DNA from 4 places in the uncultured Zoogloea sp. genome. Region 4 is predicted to be linked to each of the others. Evidence: predicted binding sites of a transcription regulator. Region 4 holds the regulator's gene; each other region holds the start of a gene.
What was found. The regulator sigma-54, encoded in region 4, starts transcription at its own class of promoters, with help from an activator protein. The targets are predictions, from matches to a motif close to TGGCACGCTTNCTGCTNA.
Positions count from the first base shown of each region.

Region 1: a site for sigma-54 is predicted at 1,299-1,316, ahead of Q0672_RS20645 (hydrogenase small subunit). Genes of this name have one in related genera too.
Region 2: a site for sigma-54 is predicted at 3,590-3,607, ahead of Q0672_RS00770 (CmpA/NrtA family ABC transporter substrate-binding protein). Genes of this name have one in related genera too.
Region 3: a site for sigma-54 is predicted at 3,217-3,234, ahead of nifE (nitrogenase iron-molybdenum cofactor biosynthesis protein NifE). Genes of this name have one in related genera too.

Region 1 covers NZ_CALAYQ010000190.1:24,059-29,592, reverse strand. The annotation lists gene Q0672_RS20655 (GNAT family N-acetyltransferase) at 1-636, shown strand, start outside; gene Q0672_RS20650 (GNAT family N-acetyltransferase) at 658-1,161, opposite strand; gene Q0672_RS20645 (hydrogenase small subunit) at 1,414-2,499, shown strand; gene Q0672_RS20640 (nickel-dependent hydrogenase large subunit) at 2,499-4,289, shown strand; gene cybH (Ni/Fe-hydrogenase, b-type cytochrome subunit) at 4,449-5,153, shown strand; gene Q0672_RS20630 (hypothetical protein) at 5,231-5,534, opposite strand, start outside.
Region 2 covers NZ_CALAYQ010000010.1:12,128-17,661, forward strand. The annotation lists gene Q0672_RS00755 (hypothetical protein) at 1-5, shown strand, start outside; gene Q0672_RS00760 (ABC transporter ATP-binding protein) at 321-1,112, opposite strand; gene ntrB (nitrate ABC transporter permease) at 1,135-2,085, opposite strand; gene Q0672_RS00770 (CmpA/NrtA family ABC transporter substrate-binding protein) at 2,191-3,447, opposite strand; gene Q0672_RS00775 (ANTAR domain-containing response regulator) at 3,873-4,448, opposite strand; gene Q0672_RS00780 (SpoIIE family protein phosphatase) at 4,537-5,534, opposite strand, start outside.
Region 3 covers NZ_CALAYQ010000129.1:10,268-15,801, forward strand. The annotation lists gene Q0672_RS14810 (NifB/NifX family molybdenum-iron cluster-binding protein) at 1-206, opposite strand, end outside; gene nifN (nitrogenase iron-molybdenum cofactor biosynthesis protein NifN) at 169-1,566, opposite strand; gene nifE (nitrogenase iron-molybdenum cofactor biosynthesis protein NifE) at 1,787-3,187, opposite strand; gene Q0672_RS14825 (citrate transporter) at 3,384-4,742, opposite strand; gene Q0672_RS14830 (RnfH family protein) at 4,819-5,088, opposite strand; gene Q0672_RS14835 (electron transport complex subunit E) at 5,100-5,534, opposite strand, start outside.
Region 4 covers NZ_CALAYQ010000024.1:26,726-32,259, forward strand. The annotation lists gene Q0672_RS02355 (FHA domain-containing protein) at 1-541, shown strand, start outside; gene Q0672_RS02360 (PsiF family protein) at 614-913, opposite strand; gene hprK (HPr(Ser) kinase/phosphatase) at 1,029-1,964, opposite strand; gene ptsN (PTS IIA-like nitrogen regulatory protein PtsN) at 1,933-2,418, opposite strand; gene raiA (ribosome-associated translation inhibitor RaiA) at 2,574-2,897, opposite strand; gene Q0672_RS02380 (RNA polymerase factor sigma-54) at 2,914-4,371, opposite strand; gene lptB (LPS export ABC transporter ATP-binding protein) at 4,387-5,109, opposite strand; gene recX (recombination regulator RecX) at 5,096-5,534, opposite strand, start outside.

The DNA.
Region 1 (5,534 bases), on a different contig from region 4:
CGCTGGCGCTTCGGCCGGCGCGGCGTGCTGGTGCTGGCGCCGGGGCTCACCGAATCGGACGAGCATCGCCAGTGGCTGCGGGAGGCTGGTTTCATTGCTCGCGGTACGGCGGGCTGGTGCTCGGCGGTGCTGGATCTAACCCAGGACGCCGCCACCTTGCGCAAGCGGCTCGCCTCCACGTGGCGCACCCAGCTCAACGGCGCCGAACGGGGCGGGCTCGAGTTTGAAATCTCCGACAAGCCCTGCGCCTTCGACTGGATGCTCGCCCGTCACCAGGAAAACATGCGCGACAAGGGCTTTGCCGGCACGTCGCCGGACTTCCTGCGGGCGCTGCGGGAGCGGGCGCCGGAGGATGTCTTCGTGTGCCGGGCGCTGCACGACGGCCAGCCTCTGGCCGGGATGATCGTGTTCCGCTTTGCCCGGAGCGCCGAGTATTTCGTCGGCTGGTTCGGCCCCGAAGCGCGCCAGAAGAAGGCCGGCAACTTCCTGATGTGGAACGCCGCGCTGGCGATGCAGGTCCGCAGCTGCGAACGCTTCGATCTGGGCGGCTACTCGTCGTCTGACGGCTACGGCCGCTTCAAGCAGGGGCTGCGGGGCAGCGAATACCGCCTGCTCGAAGAGTGGGTCGCCTTCTGAGGGCGTTTCCGCCCGCCGGGCTCAGCCCAGTTTCTTTTCCATGAACATCGCGGCGCCCATCGCCGGGTCGAGCTGGTAGGCCTGAAAGCCGAACTCCAGATAGGCCCGGTGCGCGCCGCGGTTGCCTTCCAGCACCTCCAGCGTCAGCTTGCAGCAGCCCCGTTCCCGGGCGACCGTCTCGGCGTGGGCGAGGAGGGCGCGGGCGATCCCGCGTCGGCGGAAATCTTCGTGCACCACGATGTCGTGGATGTTGAGCAGCGGCTTGCCGGCGAAGGTGGAAAATCCCTCGACGCAGTTGATCAGGCCGGCGGGCTGCGTTCTTCCTGATTCATCACTCACGTAGGCAATGTGGCACAGCACCGTCGGCCGGCCGCGCAGGGCGTCCGGCAGGCGGGCGCGCAGCTCGTCGTCCATGGGCTTGCCGCTGCCGGTGGGGCCGCGCATGTAGTGGTCGAGGAGGAGCAGGAAATCGGCGGTCTGTCGCGGGTCGTCGAAATCGACGGCGTGGATGGTGACGGTGGTCATCTGGGGTCGAAGGGCTGGTTAGTGGGTTTCCGATTGGCTGGTCATCGGCTTGTCGGTATTGCCGGAAGGGCTTTTGTCACCGCCGGCAGGATTCGCTAAGGCATTGCTCAGGCTGGTTTTTGGCGCGCGGCCAGTTTGGGCATGGTTCTTGTTAATTCCTCCCAAGGCTGCGCGACCTTGTCGGCCCGGTTTCGTCGCGGCAGATCAGAAGATATCCGGGCGTGATGTTCCAGGAGGGGAGGGCTGACGTCCATGACCGAAACATTTTACGAGGTGCTGCGCCGGCAGGGGATTACCCGGCGCAGCTTCATGAAGTTCTGCAGCCTGACGGCCACGTCGCTGGGGCTGGGGAGTGCCTTTGTGCCGAAGATCGCCCACGCGCTGGAGACCAAGCCGCGCACGCCGGTGATCTGGCTGCACGGGCTGGAATGCACCTGCTGTTCCGAATCCTTCATCCGCTCGGCGCACCCGCTCACCAAGGACGTGGTGTTGTCGATGCTGTCCCTCGACTACGACGACACCCTGATGGCCGCCGCCGGCCACCAGGCCGAGGCGATCATCGAAGAGGTGAAGAAGAAGTACAAGGGCAACTACATCGTGGCCGTCGAGGGCAATCCGCCCCTCAACGAGGACGGCATGTTCTGCATCCACGGCGGCCGGCCGTTTGTTGAGGTGCTGAAGGAAACCTGCGCCGACGCCAAGGCGATCATCAGCTGGGGCGCCTGCGCGTCCTACGGCTGCGTGCAGGCCGCCAAGCCGAACCCGACCCGGGCGACCCCGGTGCATCAGGTCATCACCAACAAGCCGATCGTCCGCGTGCCCGGCTGCCCGCCGATCGCCGAGGTGATGACCGGTGTCGTCACCTACATGCTGACCTTCGACCGCATCCCCGAGCTTGACCGCCAGGGACGGCCGAAGATGTTCTACGGTCAGCGCATCCACGACAAGTGCTACCGCCGCCCGCACTTCGACGCCGGCCAGTTCGTCGAGAACTGGGACGACGAAGCCGCGCGCAAGGGCTACTGCCTCTACAAGATGGGCTGCAAGGGCCCGACCACTTACAACGCCTGCTCGTCGATGCGCTGGAACGGCGGCGTGAGCTGGCCGGTGCAATCCGGCCACGGCTGCATCGGCAGCTCGGAAGACGGCTTCTGGGACAAGGGCAGCTTTTACGACCGGGTGACCGACATCCATCAGTTCGGTGTCGAGTCCAATGCCGACAAGATCGGCGCGACGGCTGCCGGCGCGGTGGGCGCGGCAGTGGCTGCCCACGCGGCGGTGACGGCGCTGGCGCGGGCCCGCTCGCAGCATGACGACAAGAATTCGGGAGACAAATGATGACGGTGCTGGAAACCCAGGGCTTCAAGCTCGACAACTCGGGCAAGCGCGTGGTGGTCGATCCGGTGTGCCGGATCGAGGGCCATCTGCGCGTCGAGGTGAACATCGACGAACATAATGTGATCCGCAACGCGGTCTCCACCGGCACCATGTGGCGCGGGCTGGAGGTGATCCTGAAGGGCCGCGACCCGCGCGACGCGTGGGCTTTCACCGAGCGAGTCTGCGGCGTGTGCACCGGCACCCACGCGCTCACCTCGGTGCGCGCGGTGGAAGACGCCCTCAACATCAAGATCCCCGAGAACGCCAACATCATCCGCAACCTGATGCAGCTGGCGCTCCAGATTCACGATCACCTGGTGCACTTCTACCACCTGCACGCGCTGGACTGGGTGGACGTGGTGTCGGCCCTGAAGGCTGATCCCAAGAAGACCTCCGAACTCGCCCAGAGCATCTCCAGCTGGCCGCTGTCGTCGCCGGGCTACTTCCGCGACGTGCAGAACCGTCTGAAGAAGTTCGTCGAATCCGGCCAGCTCGGCCCCTTCATGAACGGCTACTGGGGCAACCCGGCCTATCGGCTGCCGCCGGAAGCCAACCTGATGGCGGTGACGCACTACCTGGAGGCGCTCGACTTCCAGAAGGAGATCGTCAAGATCCACACCATCTTCGGTGGCAAGAACCCGCACCCGAACTGGCTGGTGGGCGGCGTGCCCTGCGCGATCAACATGGAAGGTGCGGGCGCGGTCGGCGCGATCAACATGGAGCGGCTCAACCTGATCTCCTCGATCATCGACCGCTGCATCGAGTTCATCGATATGGTGTACGTGCCGGATCTCGTCGCCATCGCCAGTTTTTACAAGGACTGGACCTACGGCGGCGGCCTGTCGAGCCAGTGCGTGCTGTCGTACGGCGACATCCCGGACGTGGCCAACGACTACTCCGCCAAGAACCTGCTGCTGCCCCGCGGCGCCATCATCAACGGCGACCTCACCAAGGTGCACGAGGTTGACCTGCGCGACCCCGAGCAGGTGCAGGAGCACGTGGCCCATAGCTGGTACAAGTACGCCGACGAGACCAAGGGTCTGCACCCGTGGGACGGCGTCACCGAACCCAACTTCGAGCTGGGCAAGGCCACCAAGGGCACCAAGACCAAGATCGAGAACCTGGACGAAGCCGGCAAGTATTCGTGGATCAAGGCGCCCCGCTGGCGCGGCCACGCGATGGAGGTCGGCCCCCTGTCGCGCTACGTCATCGGCTACGCCCAGAACAACCCCGAGTTCAAGGAGCCGGTGGACAAGCTGCTGAAGGATCTCGGCCTGCCCCTCAAGGCGATCTTCTCGACCCTAGGCCGCACCGCTGCGCGGGGCCTGGAGGCTTCGTGGGCGGCGCACAAGTCGCGCTACTTCTTCGACAAGCTGATGGCCAACCTCAAGGCCGGCGATCTCTCCACCGCCAACATCGAAAAGTGGGACCCGTCCACCTGGCCGAAGGACGCCAAGGGCGTGGGCTTCACCGAGGCGCCGCGTGGCGCGCTGGGCCACTGGATCCGCATCAAGGACACCCGCATCGACAACTACCAGGCGGTGGTGCCCACCACCTGGAACGGCGGTCCGCGGGACGCGAAGGGCCAGATCGGCGCCTTCGAGGCCTCGCTGATGGACACACCGGTGGCCAAGGCCGACGAGCCGCTGGAAATCCTGCGCACCCTGCATTCCTTCGACCCGTGCATGGCCTGCTCCACCCATGTGCTGTCGCCGGACGGGCAGGAAATGGCGTCGATCAAGGTCCGCTGAGGAGATGATGATGACCCCCACGCTCACGTTGTTCGCGGAGGGTCAGCTTTGCACAGCTGACCCGTTCGGCAGGCGCGGCACAGGGTGCCGCGCATTCCCTGTCTCACCCCCCCAAGGGGGCGCCGCCTCCCTCGGGGCGGCCCGTCGGGAGGCTTGATCATGCTTTCACAACAAGACATGCTGGAGGCCGAACGGCACGGCCGGCAGGTACGTTCGATCTATGTGTACGAGGCGCCGGTGCGCCTGTGGCACTGGATCAACGCCCTGGCGATCGTCGTGCTTGCGGTGAGCGGCTACTTCATCGGCAAGCCGCTGCCGACGATGACCGGTGAGGCGTCGGACAACTTCCTGATGGGCTACATCCGCTTTGCCCACTTCGCCGCGGCTTACATCTTCGCGGTGGGGCTGGTGGGGCGGGTGTATTGGGCCTTCGTCGGCAACCACCACGCCCGGCAGATCTTCAAGCTGCCGATCACCAACGGGCAGTGGTGGAGCGAGGTGTTCTTCGAGCTGCGCTGGTATCTCTTCCTCGAGAAGCATCCGAAGAAATACGTCGGCCACAACCCGATGGCCCAGCTGATGATGTTCTTCTTCTTCACCGTGCTGGCCTTCGGGATGCTCTTCACCGGCTTCGCGCTGTACAGCGAAGGCCTTGGGCTGGGCTCGTGGGCCGATCGCCTGTTCGGCTGGGTGCTGCCGCTGCTGGGTGGCTCGATGCAGACCCACAGCCTGCACCGGCTCGGCATGTGGATCATGATGAGCTTTGCGCTGGTCCACGTGTATGCGGCGATCCGTGAAGACATCATGAGCCGCCAGAGTCTCATCTCCACGATGATCTCTGGCTGGCGGATGTTCAAGGACTGATCCAGCCGCCTGCAGGTGCTGCAAACAAAAATGGCCCGGTTTCGACCGGGCCATTTTTATTGAACGACTGCGCCGCGTCAGGCGATCGAGAACACGTAGATGAAGGACGCGGTGACCAGGATCAGCGCTGCGACGATGGCGCCGCCGGTGGCGAGGATCGAGGTGTAGCTGACGATCGCGAAGTGCCGGCCGCAGTTCTTGCAGCGGAAGTACTCGGTGAAGTTGATGCCGGCAAATTTGTGCGGATGCATCTTGGAGCGGCGCACGTTGGTGCTCTTGCAGTGGATGCAGTGGGGTGCCGCCGACTTGAACAGCTTGACCGCCCGGGCCGGCTTGCGCTTCTCGAGCACCTTCTTGCCCAGCTTGGCGGGCGGCAGGGAT
Region 2 (5,534 bases), on a different contig from region 4:
CGTAGTCATCACATGCGCAGCTCCGCTCGCAGTGGCTGGGGGCGTGTATGCGTTGCATAAGTGGCTCAAGGACTAAACCGCTAACCCGGCAGTTCGAGTAGGAATACCAAAGGACTTCCCCCACCCTTCCGGTTCGATACGGCACAGTGAAGCACCGGCCGACGCGTCTGATAGGAGTAGTCGGGTTACGCTGCACTATCCCCATAAGCCGACTCGAGCAGAAAAGGCACGAACCAAGGCCGGCCGCGCACGGCCGCCCCGAAGCGGCCGGCCTGCCCCCCAGTGGGGGGAGGCGCCGCAGGCGCTTCGGGGGGCGTCCACTAAGCCGCCTTCTTCATCTGCTTCTGATACAAGAACTCCAGAATCGCCGCCCGGCATTCGACGAAGTGGGCGTCGTGGGCCAGGGCGAGGCGGTCGCGGGGTTTGGGGAGCTTCACTTCGAGGATCTCGCCGATGGTGGCGGCGGGGCCGTTGGTCATCATTACCACGCGGTCGGAGAGCAGCACGGCTTCATCCACGTCGTGGGTGACCATCACCACCGTTGCGCCGGTCTTTTCCATCACGCCGATGAGTTCGTCCTGCAGCGAGGCGCGGGTGAGTGCGTCGAGGGCGCCGAAGGGTTCGTCCATCAGCAGGATCTGGGGCTCCATGGCGAAGGCGCGGGCGATGCCGATGCGCTGCTTCATGCCGCCGGAGATTTCGTGGGGCAGCTTCTGGGCGGCGTGGCTCATGTGCACCATCTCGAGGGCTTCGTTGGTGCGGGCCTTGAGCTTTTCCTTGCCTTCCTTGGTGCCGAACACGCGCTCGACGGCGAGATAGACGTTCTCGAAGCAGTTGAGCCAGGGCAGGAGCGAGTGGTTCTGGAAGACCACCGCGCGCTCAGGCCCGGGGCCGGCGATCTCGCGGCCGTTGCACAGCATCACCCCCGAGGTGGGCAGGGTGAGGCCGGCGATGAGGTTGAGCAGCGTGGATTTGCCGCAGCCCGAGTGGCCGATGAGCGAGACGACTTCGCCCTTTTTGATCTGCAGATTGACGTTCTGCAGGGCGATGAAGCGGCCTTTCTTGGTGTCGAAGCTCATGCCGACGTTTTCGACTTTGACGATGGCGTTCATTTGCATTCTCCTCGGGGCAGTATCAGTTGGCGCCGTAGCTGAAGCGGCGGGCGATCAGCAGCAGGAGCTGTTCGAGCAGCAGGCCGACGATGCCGATCACGAAGATGGCGATGATGATGTGCTCGACCTTGAGGTTGTTCCATTCGTCCCACACCCAGAAGCCGATGCCGACGCCGCCGGTGAGCATTTCGGCCGCAACGATCACCAGCCAGGCGGTGCCGATGGACAGGCGGATGCCGGTGAGCATGTAGGGCAGCACCGAGGGGAACAGGATCTTGGTGATGATCTTGAACTCGGAGAGGTTGAGCACCCGCGCCACGTTGAGGTAATCCTGCGGCACGCGCTGCACGCCCTGGGCGGTGTTGAGGATCATCGGCCAGATGGAGCAGATGAAGATCGTCCAGGTGGAGGCCGGATCGGCGGCCTTGAAGACCATCAGGCCGATGGGCAGCCAGGCCAGCGGCGAGACCGGGCGCAGGATGCTGATGATCGGCTCGAGCATGCTGTTCATGAAGGCAAAGCGGCCGATGATGAAGCCCAGCGGGATGCCCACCAGCGCGGCCACGCCGAAGCCGATGGCGACGCGTTTGAGGGACGACAGGATGTTCCAGCCGATGCCCTGGTCGTTGGGGCCGTTGCTGTAGAAGGGGTCGGAGAACAGCACGACAGCGGCGTCCCAGGTTTTGCCGGGGCCGGGGAAGTCGGCGGATTTCATCGCCACCAGCGCCCACACGCCGATCACCAGCGCGAAGCCGAGCAGCGGCGGGATGACCTTGCGGACGAAGTTGCCCAGGTGGGTGCCGAAGGAGACGGAATCGTCTGCCTTGGCGGGCGCGGCGGCGGCTTTGTCGGTGTGGGTCGTGGCGCCCATCTTGGAATCCTCTGTCTTGGTGACTTCACCCCGGACGACCGGGGCAGACTCGGCTTCGGGCCGGACGGCAACGAGGCCGGACGTTAGCGATGCAGTGGTCATGGTGATCTCCGTGATCTTCGTGACGGCGGGTGAGCCTGTCGGGTTGCGTGCGGGATTGAATCGGGGTTTGGGGTGGCGGGCCGGTGGTGCCGGCCCGCCCGCCGGTCAGGCCTTGATCTTGAAGCTGGCGGCGTACTTCTTCGGGTCCTTGCCGTCCCACACCACGCCGTCGATGAGCTTGGAGGTGCGGAAGTCCGACTTGGGCACCGGCGCGCCGACGATGCTGGCTGCCTGCTTGTAGAGATCGGTCTTGTTGATGGCCTTGGCTACGGCGAGGTAATCCACGTCCTGCTTGAGCAGGCCCCAGCGCTTGTGCTGGGTGAGGAACCACATGCCGTCGGACAGGTAGGGGTAGTTCACCTGGCCGTCGTTGTAGAACTTCATGTAGTTCTTCTCGGACCAGCTCTTGCCCAGGCCGTTTTCGTACTGGCCGATCATCCGGCTGCGGATCACATCCACGTCGGTGTTCACATAGCTCTTGGCGGCGACGGTCTCGGCGGTCTTCGAGCGGTTGGCGGCGCTGGCGTCGATCCACTTGGAGGCTTCGAGGATCGCGCAGATCATCGCCCGGGCTGTGTTGGGGTACTTGGCCGCGAACTCGGCGGTGGAGCCCAGCACCTTCTCGGGGTGGTCGGTCCAGATGTCCTGGGTGGTCACGGCCGTAAAGCCGATCTTGTCGACGATGGCGCGCTGGTTCCAGGGTTCGCCGACGCAGTAGCCGTCCATGTTGCCGACGCGCATGTTGGCGACCATCTGCGGGGGCGGCACGACGATGTTCTTGACGTCCTTGAACGGGTCGATGTCGTGGGCGGCCAGCCAGTAGTACAGCCACATGGCGTGGGTGCCGGTGGGGAAGGTCTGGGCGAAGGTGTATTCCTTTTCCTTCTTCGCGATCACCTTGGCGAGGCTGGCGCCATCCACCGCGCCCTTGTCCTTGAGGCCGTTGGAGAGGGTGATGGCCTGACCGTTGTTGTTGAGGGTCATGAGCACGGCCATGTCTTTCTTGGGGCCGCCGATGCCCAGGTGCAGGCCATACACCAGGCCGTACAGCACGTGGGCGGCGTGGAGTTCGCCGTTGGCGAGCTTGTCGCGCACGCCGGCCCAGGAGGCTTCCTTGCTGGGGGTGATCTTGATGCCGTACTTCTTGTCGAAGCCCATCACCGAGGCCATCACCACCGACGAACAGTCAGTCAGCGGGATGAAACCGATCTTCACCTCTTCCAGCTCCGGCTTGTCCGAACCGGCAGCCCACACACCACCCGCAGGAATCATCGTGCCCATTGCCGCCATACCTCCGAGGCCAGCCCCAGCCTTGAGAAAGCCGCGGCGGGAAAGAAACTTGTCGTCGAATTGCTTGCTCATCGCTCGCCCCTGATCGTGAAATCGAAAATTCAAAAAAAACGGGCGCCACATCTCCCCGCAATAACCCGCGAGGGGATGGACGCCCTTGTCCAAGTGAGATCGCCTGATCAAGTCGGGCCGCCGTTGGTCCGACAACCAACATTTAGCGAGGACCGTGCCAGTATTTTTAATTCATTGATTTGTATAACAAAGATTGTTTTGGGTGAATCCATACCCCCTTTTGGGTAGTTGAATCACCCCTTTCTGATGCACTGTTGCAGTGCAACACCCGCCGATTTCGCACCACGCCGGATCATCCGGCCGCGCAGCACGGCAGGCCATTGGGTGCGGCGGGCGTTTCAAAAGGATTCGGGGCGGAGCCGCCACCGCGCCTCCGCCCCGAATCAAGGCCCCACCCGCGGAGCAACTACCACTTTCGGATTACGTCACAGCAACAGGTTAGACATGTCGATCACGTCCTGGGCCACGTCGGCCAGCTTGCGGCCCCGCTCCATCGCCAGTTTGCGCAGCGCGTGGTAGGCCGCGTTCTCGTCGAGGCCGCGGGCCTTCATGAGCACACCCTTGGCCCGGTCGATGGTGATCCGCTCGGAGAGCTTGCGGGTGGCGTCGTCGCGCTCGGCGCGCATGTGCTGAAAGGCTTCGAACTGGGCGATGGCCACCTCGACCACCGCGTCCAGGCGCGCAGGTGACACGGAATCAACGACATACGACGACACGCCGGCCTTCACGGCACGGCGGATCATCTCGGAGTCGGCGTCCTGGGAGAACAGCAGCACCGGGCGCGGGCAGTCCCGGTTCATGATCGCGAGGTGTTCCAGGGTGTCCCGGCTGGGGGAATCGGCCTGGATGAAGATCACGTCGGGCTTGGTGTTCAGCACCTGGTCGGACAGCTCCAGGGCACTGGAAAGCACGGCCGCCACCTGATGACCGGCCAGCGCGATGGCCGAACAGACGTCGGCGGCGCGCTCGCGGGAGGAATCGACAACCAGCACTCGTAGCATGGGAATTCGGACCTTAAAGAGTACCGACTTACCTCAGCAAAAAGCACGCCAGCTTCGGCCCTGCGCCGCGCCGCCCGACGGCGGGGGCTTACACGGCGCAGTCGAGGATCAGCACCGAGACGTCGTCGCCGGCGGCCTGGCGCCCCAGGTGACGGCTGAGCGCCTGACGCAACCGGCTGACCCGACCACTGCGCGGCGAGCCCTGCAGCGTCGCCTCCAGGCCACGCATCCCGAAGGCTTCGCCGCTGGTGTTCTCCGCCTCGGTGAGGCCGTCGGAACACAGCACGATCTGCGACACCTCGCTCCAGACGAACTCCTCGTGGCTGATCCCCGCTTCTTCCGAAGGGAGGATGCCCAGCGGCAGCTGGCGGGAGATGAAGCGCTGCACCACCTTGCCGCCATCGTCGATGCGCAGCACGTCGGGCACGCCGCCCACCCAGATCTGGCCCTTGTGGGTGCCCGCCTCGAGGCGCACCAGCGATGCGGCCACGAAACGCCCCTTGGGCAGCAGGCCGCACAGCAGGCCGTTGAGTTCGGTCACCAGCTCGGTGAGTGACTGGTTGGCCGCGGCGCCCCGGTAGAAGGCGCCGAGGGCCGGCAGCACGCTCACCGCCGCCGCCAGGCCGTGACCGGTGGCGTCGGCCAGCATGGCGTAGAGCGCCCCCTGGGGCGAGCGGGCCACGGCCACCACGTCGCCGGAGAAGTTGCGCGCGGGCATCACCGCGTACTGCACGGCGCCGTCGCGCAGCCAGTCGCTACGCACCTGGCGCTCCATGATCGCCATGGCGAGCTCCTGCTCGCGCTCGGATTCGTCGTGGTAGCGCTGCAGCCGCGCCGCGTCCTCGGCCAGCTGGCGCTGGATGCGGCGCATCTCGGAGACATCGCGCACCACGCCGATGAACATCCGGCGGTTGGGCAGGGTGATGTCGGAGACACCCAGCTCCAGCGGAAACTCGGTGCCGTCCTTGCGCACGCCGGAGAGCTCGCGGATCTGGCCGACCACGTGCTTCTCGCCGGTGCTCAGGTAGCGGCCAAGGTATTCGTCGTGCTTGTCCCGGTGGGGGTTGGGCATCAGCATCCGCAGGT
Region 3 (5,534 bases), on a different contig from region 4:
TCGTTGCCGTCCATCGCCTCTTCGGGGAAGTCGGCGACGCCCACGAGGGTGGCCTTGTCGGGCACCACTTCGTAGATGGCGAAACCTTCGGCGGCGCCGAAGTGCTGATTGACCCGACTGCGGTCGGTGGAGGCGAAGGCGACCCTGAGCACGGCGGCGGGCTCCTCTTTAATGGACCAGACCAGCTGCAGACGACGGGGAGCCATGGTTGTCGCCGAGGCGGGGCTCGGCCCGGTAGATTGATTGATAGGGTTCGAGTTCATGGTGTTGCCTCAGCATCAGGTTGGCGAAATCGAACAAGGCCTGCCGCGTGCCGCGGTAGCCCACCCAGGTGCGCGCATAGCCGCCCACCTGGTCGTATTGGGGAAAGCCGGCCCGCATCAGGGGCAGGCCCAGCCGCTCGGCGGTGCCCGCGGCGTGGGAGTTGGCAACGATCACCTGGGCGCCGCCGGCGCGGGCGTCCTTTTCCAGGTCTTCCAGATCGCCGATGACGATCTTCGGCACCGGCAGCAGCGCCAGGCTCTCGTGCTTGGCCGGGCTCACCGCGGCGACGATCTCGGCGCCCATGCCGGTGAGAAAGGTGGCCTGCATGCCCAGCAGATCCGGGTCGGCCGCCAGGGCCACGCGGGCAAAGCCGAGCATGAAGTGGCAATCGACCATCGCGTCCTGCAACTGGGCGCGCCAGCGGTCGATGCGCGCCGGTACCGGCTGGCCGGAGATGTCGGCGAGCGCCTGGGTGAAGGCGTCGCAGTCCTCCAGCCCCATCAGGCCGGCAAAGCGGTAGTCGGGCACGCCGGTGCGGGCGCGGAGCAGATCCGCCGCCTTGAAGAGCGACGGGCCGACCACCAGCGTGGCGGCCGATTCGCCCATGATCTCGATCTCCGCCCGGGGCGTGCCGCCGATGGTGAGGGACGAGAACTCGGCGTCGGTGAGGTGCCCGTCGAGGGAATCGCCGATGTCCGGCAGCACCACCGCACGCAGGCCGAAAGCTTCGATCCACTCGCGGATCGCCTCGATGTCGCCGGGGGTGAGCATGCCCGAGGCCAGCACATTGACCTGCTTGGGCCGGCGCCCGGCACTGCGGCCTTCGGGCACCAGCACGTCGATCATCGATTCCACCGCCAGGGCGTAGCCGCTCTCCAGGCAGCCCACGTAGTCCGGCGTGTTCACCGGCACCACCGCCACTCCGGCGTATTCCGGGTGCTTCTCGCGGAAGATCCGCACCGTGCGGCGGATGTCGGTGCCCTGGGTTTCCGAAAGCCCCGTGGTGACGAGGCCGATCACGTCGGGCTTGCTCTTCTCGGAGAGCACCCGCAGGCCCTCGACCACGTTGTCGTCGGCGCCCATGATCGAGGCCACCTGATCCATCGCCGTGGTCTGCAGTGGAATCGGCTCGCGGAAGTGGCGCACGAAGAACACCTTGCCGAAGGCCGTGCAGCCCTGCGAGCCGTGCATCAGCGGCAGGCTCCGGCCCAGGCCGAGGAAAGCCAGCGAGGCCCCCACCGGCTGGCTCACCTTGAGCGGATTGACCGCCAGCGCCTTCTTGGATTGGACGATTTCAGCCATATCAGTTTCTCCACTGCGCGTCGCGCAACCCGCGACACATGAAACGAAGGCACGGCTCTTGGGCCGGCCGCGCGCGGCCGCTCCGAAGCGGCCGGCCAGCCCCCCAGTGGGGGGGTGAGGCAGGGATTTCATGGCGCACCGCGCCATGCCTGCCGAACGGGCCTGCTGTGCAAAGCCGGCTCTCCACGCCGCAGGCGCGTCGGGGGGCGTCGTTCATCTTTCAGGCGGCCAGCACGGTGCCGGGGCCCTGCTTCGCAGCCCACGGCGCGGGCTTGCGCACCGACGCCCACACCGGGCTGCCCATCGACAGCGCCAGCTGGCGGGCCAGCTCTTCCATGCCGGCGTAACCGGCGTAGCCGAATTCCCGCTCCTGGTTGATGTCGAGGAAGGGGATGCGCGCCTTGAGGGCCGTGTAGAGGTTGCGGCCGCCGGCGATGAGGATGTCGGCCTTGTACTCGTGGTAGGTGGACAGCAGCGCCTTGGGGCTGCCGTCGTCGATCATCTTGGTGTCGTCGCCCATCAGCTCGCGGATGCGCGCCTTGTCCTCTTCCGTCGACTTCTTGGTGCCGGTGGCGACCACCTTCATGCCCAGGTCCTGCAGGGCCGAGACGATGGACCAGGACTTCACGCCGCCGGTGTAGAGCAGCACGCGCTTGCCGTTGAGGCGCTCGCGCCAGGGGTCGAGCGCCGCGCGGGACTTGGCCTCCTCCCGGGCGATGACGGCCTCGGTGCGGGCGATCAGGTCGGCGTCGCCAATGATCCGGGCGAAGTCGCGCAGGGCGTTGTTCATGTCCTGCACGCCGTAAAAACTGCCCTCGAAGAACGGGATGCCGAAGTTGTCTTCCATCTTGCGGGCCACGTTGAGCAGCGCCTTGGCGCACACCACCATGTTCACCTTGGCCCGGTGCATGGTCTGCACCTCGTGGAAACGCGCGTCGCCGGACAGGGTGCACAGGATGCGCAGACCCAGTTCGTCGAACAGCGGCAGCACGTGCCAGAACTCGCCGGCGATGTTGTATTCGCCGATCAGATTCACGTCGTAGGTGGGCAGGCCGTCGGCGCGGGGCGCGGCGGGTTCGGGCTCGCGGGTGCCGATCACGTGCTTGAACATCGCCTCGCCGGCCAGCCGGTTGCCCAGGTTCTTGGTGCCGTAGAAGCCGGCCGCATCCACCGGCACCACCGGGGTGCCCCAGCGCTCGGTGGCGGCGCGGCAGACGGCCTCCACGTCGTCGCCGATCAGCGCGGTGACGCAGGTGTTGTAGATGAACACCGCGGCCGGCGAGTAGCTGTCGATGGCCTGCTTGATGGCGTGGAACAGGCGCTTCTCGCCGCGGCCCATCACCACGTCGGTCTCGGAGAGATCGGTGGTCATCCCGATGCGGTACAGCGTGGGGCCGGAGGAGCGGGTGCCCCGGTTGTCCCACGATGAGCCCGCACAGGCGATGGGGCCGTGGACGATGTGGGCCACGTCGGCGATCGGGAGGAGCGCGATCTGGGCGCCATCGAAGGAACACCCGCCGGCGGTGGCGCCGGGCTTGGGCTTGGCGCACCCGGACTTTTCCTTCTTGTTGTGGCTGCAGGCCGGCTCGTCGAGCAGGGCCTGGATTTCGCTGGCTTTCATGCTGGCCTCTCCAAGGGTTCAGGCACCTACCAGCAATTTGAGTGCCAGCTCCAAACCCCTGTTTTTAAAGGCCTGACGGTCATTTCACGCATGTCGCAAAGCCGACAAAACCCCGCTGCCGGTACAAACCCAACAGCGCCCCACCAAAGACAAAGGCCGCCAGAGCAGCGGCCTTCAGGCAGAAGCGCGGAGGTACTCAGTGGCTGGCGGGGGACGCCAAGGGCGCCTCCAGCGCCACCGGCGCCGGGGCGTTGTGGTCGGCATCCGGGTGCCAGCCGAGCACCGTGAGCATGATGAAGAAGCCGGTCACGTAGGCCACCGGTACGTGCCAGCCGTGGCGCAGCCACTGGGCCGCCGAGCGGGCCTCGGGGAACATGCTCGACAGGGCCACCCCGGCCGACGAGCCGAACCACAGCATCGAACCGCCAAAGCCCACCGCGTAGGCCAGGAAGCCCCAGTCGTATCCGCCCTGGCGCAGGGCCAGCGCGGTGAGCGGGATGTTGTCGAACACCGCCGACACGAAGCCCAGGGCAAGGGCCGACTGCCACGAGGCGGCGGGCAGCTCCTCCACCGGCATCATCGAGGCGCACAGCACCAGCGACAGCAGGAAGACCGAACCCTTGATGGTGTCCGGCAGCACCTCCCAGTCGTGGCGACGCACCGGGATGGTCAGCAGGATCGCCGCCCACACAGCCACACCGATGAAGGGGAAGGCGTCGGCCATCTCCGGAAACTTGATGTTGATGGTGATGTTAGTCCCCACCGCGAACACCAGCATGGTCAGCACGATGAAGATCCGCCCCCAGTCCACGTGGGTGTGCTGGTGGGCGTGGCGCAGGATGGGCGAGTAGGCGTGCTGCTGACGGGCACCGAAGTAGCCGATGATGAGCAGCGCCACCCCCGCCGCCACGTAGGCATCCACCACGATCAGCGGGCTCACCCCGTCGATCCACATCATGGTGGTGGTGGTGTCGCCCACCACACTGCCCGAGCCACCCGCATTGGACGCCGCGACGATGGCGGCCAGGTAGCCCACATGCACCTTGGCCTTGAAGAGCTGATGGGCCATCGCGCCGCCTATCAGCGCCGCGGCGATGTTGTCGAGAAAGCTGGAGATCACGAAGACCATCACCAGCAGCAGGAAGCCGCCCTTCCAGTCGTCCGGCAGGAAGCGCGGCAGGATCACCGGCACGTGGCTCTTCTCGAAATGCCGGGCGAGCAGCGCAAAGCCGGTGAGCAGGCAGAACAGGTTGGCGATGGTCACCCATTCATGCCCCAGGTGCCCGACGAGGCCCGCCACGCCGGCGCCTGTCTTGAAGCCGGTGATGAGCACCTTGTAGGCGCTGATGGTGACGAGGCCGACAAGGGCCACGTAGAGGGTGGCGTTATGGAACAGCGCCACACCCAGCAGGGTGAGCGCGAAGAGGATGAAATCCAGCGGGATGCCGCCGACGGACGGCAGGCTGCCGGCCGCGAAGGCCGACACGGGGAGCAGCAGGCCGAGGGCCAGCAGCGCCCGGCCCGTTGAGGGTGGGTGCGAAGGATGAGTGGACATCGGCATTCTCGAAGGCAAATGAAAAATCGGGGAGCCGACATGAAACCGGCCGGGCGGGCCGGCCGGTCGAGGCAGGTCAGTCGTCGGCGAGATCGCGCCGGGGCACGGTTTCCGGGTCGGCGATGATGGCGCGGTAGATCTCCACCCGGTCACCCGGGCGCAGGGCCGCATCGGGCTTCACCAGCCGCCCGAAGACACCGACCTTCTGCTTCGTGAGGTCGATGTGGGGGAACTGGTCAAGGATGCCCGAGCGCTTGATGGCATCCGTCACCGTGGCCGTCTCGGGCACCTCGATGGTCACCCAGATCTGGTTTCCGGGTTCGGAGTAGGCAACGCCAATCTGCATTTTGTATCTCCTCAAGCGGCCGACGGCGTGGCCAGCCCGCGGCCCCGCGCCGACGCCCTGGCTTCGGCGCGCCGCTCCATCGCCCGTTTGCCGGCGAGCAGAAAGCCCAGCAGGGCAAATCCGCCGGGCGGCAGGATCATCAGCAGTGCGCCGCCATAGCCGGGCAGTTTCATTTCAAGAAAGGCAAACGATGGTCCGAGCAGGTTGGATGCCTGGGCGAACAGCGTGCCGGCGCCGAGGAACTCCCGCAGCAGCCCCACCACGGTGAGCGCGCCGGTGAAGCCCAGCCCCATCGCCAGCCCATCCACCGCTGAGGCGGCCACCCCGTTCTTGACGGCGAAGGCCTCGGCGCGACCGAGGATGGCGCAGTTCACCACGATCAGCGCGATGAACAGCCCGAGCACCTTGTACAGATCGTGCAGCCAGGCGTTCATGGCCATGTCCAC
Region 4 (5,534 bases):
AGGCGCTGCGGAGAAGATGGCCGCCCGCCTGGTGGATGGCTGCAATCCCGACACCATCACCGTCTCCGAGAGCCTTTCCGAGCTGCTCTCGCCGTCCATGCGGCGCCTGCTCGGCAAGCTCGACGACGCAGCCAGCAACGCACCCTTTCCGGCGCTTGAGCTGGGCAACGCGCCGCCGCCCACGCCGGCCGAGCTCCGCCAGGAAGCGATGCAGTCGGTCAGGCAGCTGCGGGTCAGTTTCCGGGGCCAGAAGTGGGTCATCGATGCGGCCCATCCGACCTTGCTGTTCGGTCGCGAAACCGGCAACGACATCGTCGTGTCCGACCCGCGGGTTTCCCGCCAGCACGCCCGCATCGAGCTGCGCAACGGCATGTTCTATCTGGCCGATTCCAGCACCAACGGCACTTACCTGCTGGAGGAGGGGGCGGCGGAGCACTGCATCAAGCGCGGCGAGTTCGCGCTGTCCGAGAAAGGCCACATCGGCTGCGGTTTCTCGGTGGGTGACAACATGTCCGACGCGGTGGCGTTCGCCCTCGACTGATCCTCGGCGGCAGGCGCAACCCAGTGAAAAGGGCCCTCAGCGGGCCCTTTTCTGTCATGGCGCCGGGGCGTTTCAGCCCTTCAGACAGGTGCTCATGAACTTCTTGCGATCATCGCCCTTCAGCACCTTCTCGCCGGCCTCCTTGTTGCAGGCCTTCATCTTTTCCTGCTGCGGGGTGCCCTTGGCTTCGGCGGCGGCGGGTTTGGCGGAGAGGCATTCCTTCATGAAGGCCTTGCGCTCGTCGCCCTTCTTGTCGGCGGCGGATGCGTTGCATTCCTTCATCTTGTTCTGCTGGGTGGAGGCCGCGAAGGCGGCGGGTGCCAGACCGGCGGCAAACATCGAAACAGCGACACTCAGGATCAATTTTTTCATCTGGCCACTCCTCGTATGGGCGGGTTGTCGGAACTGCAACATCATCATAAACGGTGCTTGGGTGAATCCGTTGACGGCCCGGTCCGCCGGGGCGGTCGGATGCCGTGTCTTTTGGTTAAAAGCCGCCGTCTTCCATTGCCCGACGCTGGCGGTCGACGAACTCCTGGGTCGAGTCGATGCCCCGCAGCAGCAGGATCGTCGAGCGCACTGCGGCTTCCAGGAGCACCGCCAGGTTGCGGCCGGCCGCCACCGGCAGCACGACGCGGCGGAGCGGCACGCCGAGGATGAGCTGCTGCTCGCCTTCGAGGGACAGGCGTAGGGGATCCTGGTCGCCGGGCTGGCGGCGCTGGAGGTGGACCACCAGCTTGAGCTTCATCTTCCGCCGGCAGGCGGTCTCGCCGAAGATCGTGCGGATGTTGAGGATGCCCAGGCCGCGCACTTCGATGACGTCCTGGAGCAGGGCCGGGCAACGGCCTTCGAGGACGGTCGGGGCGATGCGGGAGAACTCGACGATGTCGTCGGCAACCAGGCCATGGCCCCGGGAGATGAGTTCCAGGGCGAGCTCGGACTTGCCGGCGCCCGAATCCCCGGTGATGAACACGCCCAGGCCCAGCACGTCCATCATCACCCCGTGCAGGGCGACCCGTTCGGCGAGTTTGCGCGACAGGTAGCTGCGCAGCAGGTCGATGACGTTGGCCGCCGGCAGTGGGCTGGCGAAGAGGGCCACGTCTTCGTTGGCGCAGACGGTGCGGATCAGGCTGGGGATGTCTTCGTCGTCGGCGACGATGATGGCTGGCGGGCCGTAGGAGAGGATCTCGCGGACATGGTGGATCACCTTGTCGCGGGTCTGGCGGCGGGCCCAGGCGAGCTCGGACGAGCCGAGGATCTGCAGGCGGTCGGGGTGGATCAGGTTGAGGTGGCCGACCATGTCGGCGGGCCAGATGCGGTCTTCGGAGACCGAGATGCGGGTGTCGAGGCTGCCGCAGATGTGGCGCAGCCTCAGGCGGTCGAGGTTGTCGTCAAACAGCCGCGCTACTGTTGTCTGGCGCATCGCTGCCCCACTGGGCAAAGAGGGAGTGGGCCGCGAGGGCGTCCGGGGCGGTCAGGAGCTGATCGCGGAAGCTGCGATCGCTGAACATCTGGGCGAGTTCGGAAAGGAGCTGCAGGTGGTGTTCGTTGGCCTGTTCGGGCACCAGCAGCACGAACAGCATCGAAACGGGGCGGCCGTCCGGGGCGTCGAAGGGGACGGGTTCGGCGAGACGCATGAAGGCGCCCAGCGCGTCCTTGAGGCCCTTGATGCGTCCGTGGGGAATCGCGATGCCCTGCCCGAGACCGGTCGAGCCGAGCTTCTCGCGGGCAAACAGGCTGTCGAAGACGGTGCTCCGGGCGATGCCGTGATTGTTCTCGAACAGCAGGCCGGCCTGCTCGAAAGCACGCTTCTTGCTGCTCGCCTCGAGGCCGACGACCACATTGGCTGGAGGCAGAAGTTTGGCGATGAGGTTCATGGGCGGGACGCTCCTGTACGCGGTGGGACCGGGACAGGTTTCCGGGAACGAATCTGGAAAATCCGGGGGCGGGTGCCGCCGGGGCCGTTGTGTCAGTTGGGGCGCATTATAGCCACAACGGTCCCGGGGAGAAGGGGATTACTTGGGGCCGAAGATCAGGATTCGGCGAGGTGCTGCTTCAGGGAGTCATGGCCGTGATCGGAGGCCTTGTCCTTGTACTTCAGAACCTGGCGGTCGAGCTTGTCGGTCAGGGCGTCGATGGCGGCATACATGTCGGCATCCTCGCTCTCGACGTGGATGTCCTTGCCACGCACGTGAACGGTGACTTCGGCCTTCTGACGCAGCTTTTCCACCGAGAGGATCACGCCGACGCTGGTGACGTTGTCGAAATGACGGATCACGCGATCGAGCTTGGAGGTGACGTATTCGCGGATGGCCGGCGTAACTTCGACGTGATGCCCCGTGATGTTGAGGTTCATGGTTCTTACCTTTCTGTCAGATGGTTTTGCGCAGACTGACCGGCGGGATATCGAGGGACTCGCGACACTTTGCGATGGTCCTGCGTGCCACGACGATACCCTGCTGGCCCAACAACTCGGCAATCTTGGCGTCGGACAAGGGTTTCTTCTTGTCTTCCGCGGCTACCAGCTGGCGAATCAGCGCCCGAATCGCCGTCGAGGAAGCCGCCCCACCGGTGTCGGTGGCGACGTGACTGCCGAAAAAATGTTTGAACTCGAAAATGCCTCTTGGTGTGGCCATGTACTTCTGGGTGGTCACCCGCGAGACGGTGGACTCGTGCAATTCCAACTGTTCGGCGATTTCACGCAGTGTCAGAGGGCGCATCGCCACATCGCCATAATCGAAGAACTGACGCTGCCGGTCAACGATCGCTTGCGACACACGCTGGATGGTGTCGAAGCGCTGCTGAACGTTCTTGATGAGCCAGCGGGCTTCCTGCAGGTGATTGGACAGGGAGCCACTGGCGCCGCGGTTGTCCCGCAGGATCTGGGCATAAAGCTGGTTGATGCGCAGCTTGGGCATCGCATCCGGGTTGAGGTTAACAACCCAGGTGTTGCGGACCTTGCGGACGATGACATCCGGAACCACGTAGCGGATGTCGGACTGGGCGAAGCGGGCGCCGGGCCGGGGGTTGAGGTCGAGGATCAGGGCGTGGGCTTCGCGCAGCTCGTCGTCGGTGCAGCGCAGGGCGCGCTTGAGCTTGAGGTAGTCGCGGGCGGCGAGGAGTTCGAGGTGTTCGGCGACGATGGCCAGCGCCAGCTCGCGTTCGCGGCTGGGCGGCAGGGCGCGCAGCTGCAGGCCGAGGCATTCGCCGATGTCGGCAGCGCCGATCCCGCAGGGGTCGAGGCTCTGGATGTGGCGCAGGGCGATCGTGAGGTCGTCCAGATCCACTTCGAGCTCGGGCGGGAGTAGCGGAAGGAGGTCTTCGAGGGCCTGGCTGAGGTAGCCGTCGTCGTCGAGGGCCTCGATCATGAAGCGGGTGAGGGCGCGATCCCGGTCGGACAGCTGGGTGAGGGCGATCTGGGCGTCCAGGTGGTCGCGCAGGGTGGTGACCGTGGCCTGGAGATCCTGGAAATCGTTGTCGTCATCATCGTCCCGCGAGCCGCTGCCGGAGCCCTGCCAGTCGCCGCCTTCGGCGAAGTCGAACTCCCGGTCGGTGTCGCGCTCGCGCTGGTCGGATTCGCGGGCCTGCTCCTGCTCGCGCTCATGGGCGGCCTCGCTGCCGGCGGGGGCGGCCGGGCCGGGGGCTTCGAGACGGCTGGAGCCGAGGTTCGATTCCGGCTCGTCCCGCTCGATCATCGGGTTCTCGAGGAGGATCTTCTCGATCTCCTGGTTGAGCTCGAGGGTCGATAGCTGCAGCAGCTTGATGGACTGCTGTAGCTGCGGGGTGAGCGCGAGATGTTGGGAGAGTTTGAGCTGGAGGCTGGGCTTCATGACAACAATGATGCCTTAAAGCCGGAAGTGCTCGCCGAGGTAAACCTGACGGACCTGTTCATTCCGGACGATGTCTTCCGGGCGGCCGCTGGCCAGCACTTCCCCGGCATTGATGATGAAGGCGCGGTCGCAGATGCCGAGGGTTTCGCGGACGTTGTGGTCGGTGATGAGGACGCCGATGCCCTTTTCCTTGAGGAAGCGGATGATCTTCTGGATGTCGATCACGGCGATCGGGTCGACGCCAGCGAAGGGCTCGTCGAGGAGGATCAGCCGCGGGTCGGAGGCGAGGGCGCGGGCGATCTCGCAGCGCCGGCGCTCGCCGCCGGAGAGGGAGATCGCGGTGTTGTCGCGCAGGTGTTCGATGCCCAGCTCGCCGAGGAGCTGTTCGAGGCGTTCGGCCATTTCGGCCTTGCTGAGCTTCTGCAGTTCGAGCACGGCCTGAATGTTCTCGGCCACGGTGAGCTTGCGGAAGACGCTCATCTCCTGGGGCAGGTAGGACAGGCCGAGGCGGGCGCGCTGGTGGATCGGGCGATGGGTCAGCACCTGGTCGTCGAGGGTGATCTCGCCGCCATCGGCGACCACCAGGCCGACGATCATGTAGAAGCAGGTCGTCTTGCCGGCGCCGTTGGGGCCGAGCAGGCCGACCACTTCGCCACTGCCGACGTCGAAGGAGACGTCGTGGACGACGGTGCGGGCCTTGTACTTCTTGCGCAGGTTGCTGACTTTAAGCAGGCTCATCGCCGGGGTGTTCTTTCAGGACTCTACGAATGATTTCGGTCGAGAAGCCGCGACCTTGAAGAAAACGCGCCTGGCGCGCCCATTCTCGCGCGTCTGCCGGTGCTGCGGCGAACTTTCGGCGATGGATGTCGCAGGCGCGTTCGAATTCACTTTCCGGACAGTTGTCGGCAATGGCCAGGCCGATCTGCTCGGCGTCGACGCCGCGCCGGGCGAGCTCGCTCTTGAGCCGGGAGGCGCCGAAGCGGGCCGCCTTGGCGCGCACGTAGGCATCGGCGAAGCGGGCGTCGGAGAGGAGGCCAAGCTCGACCAGACGGTCGAGTTCGGCGCTCACCTCTTCCTCGCTGCCGAGGGTGCCCAGCTTGCGGGCGAGCTCGGCGCGGGAATGCTCCCGCTGGGCCAGGCAGCGCAGGGCCCGCTCATGCAGA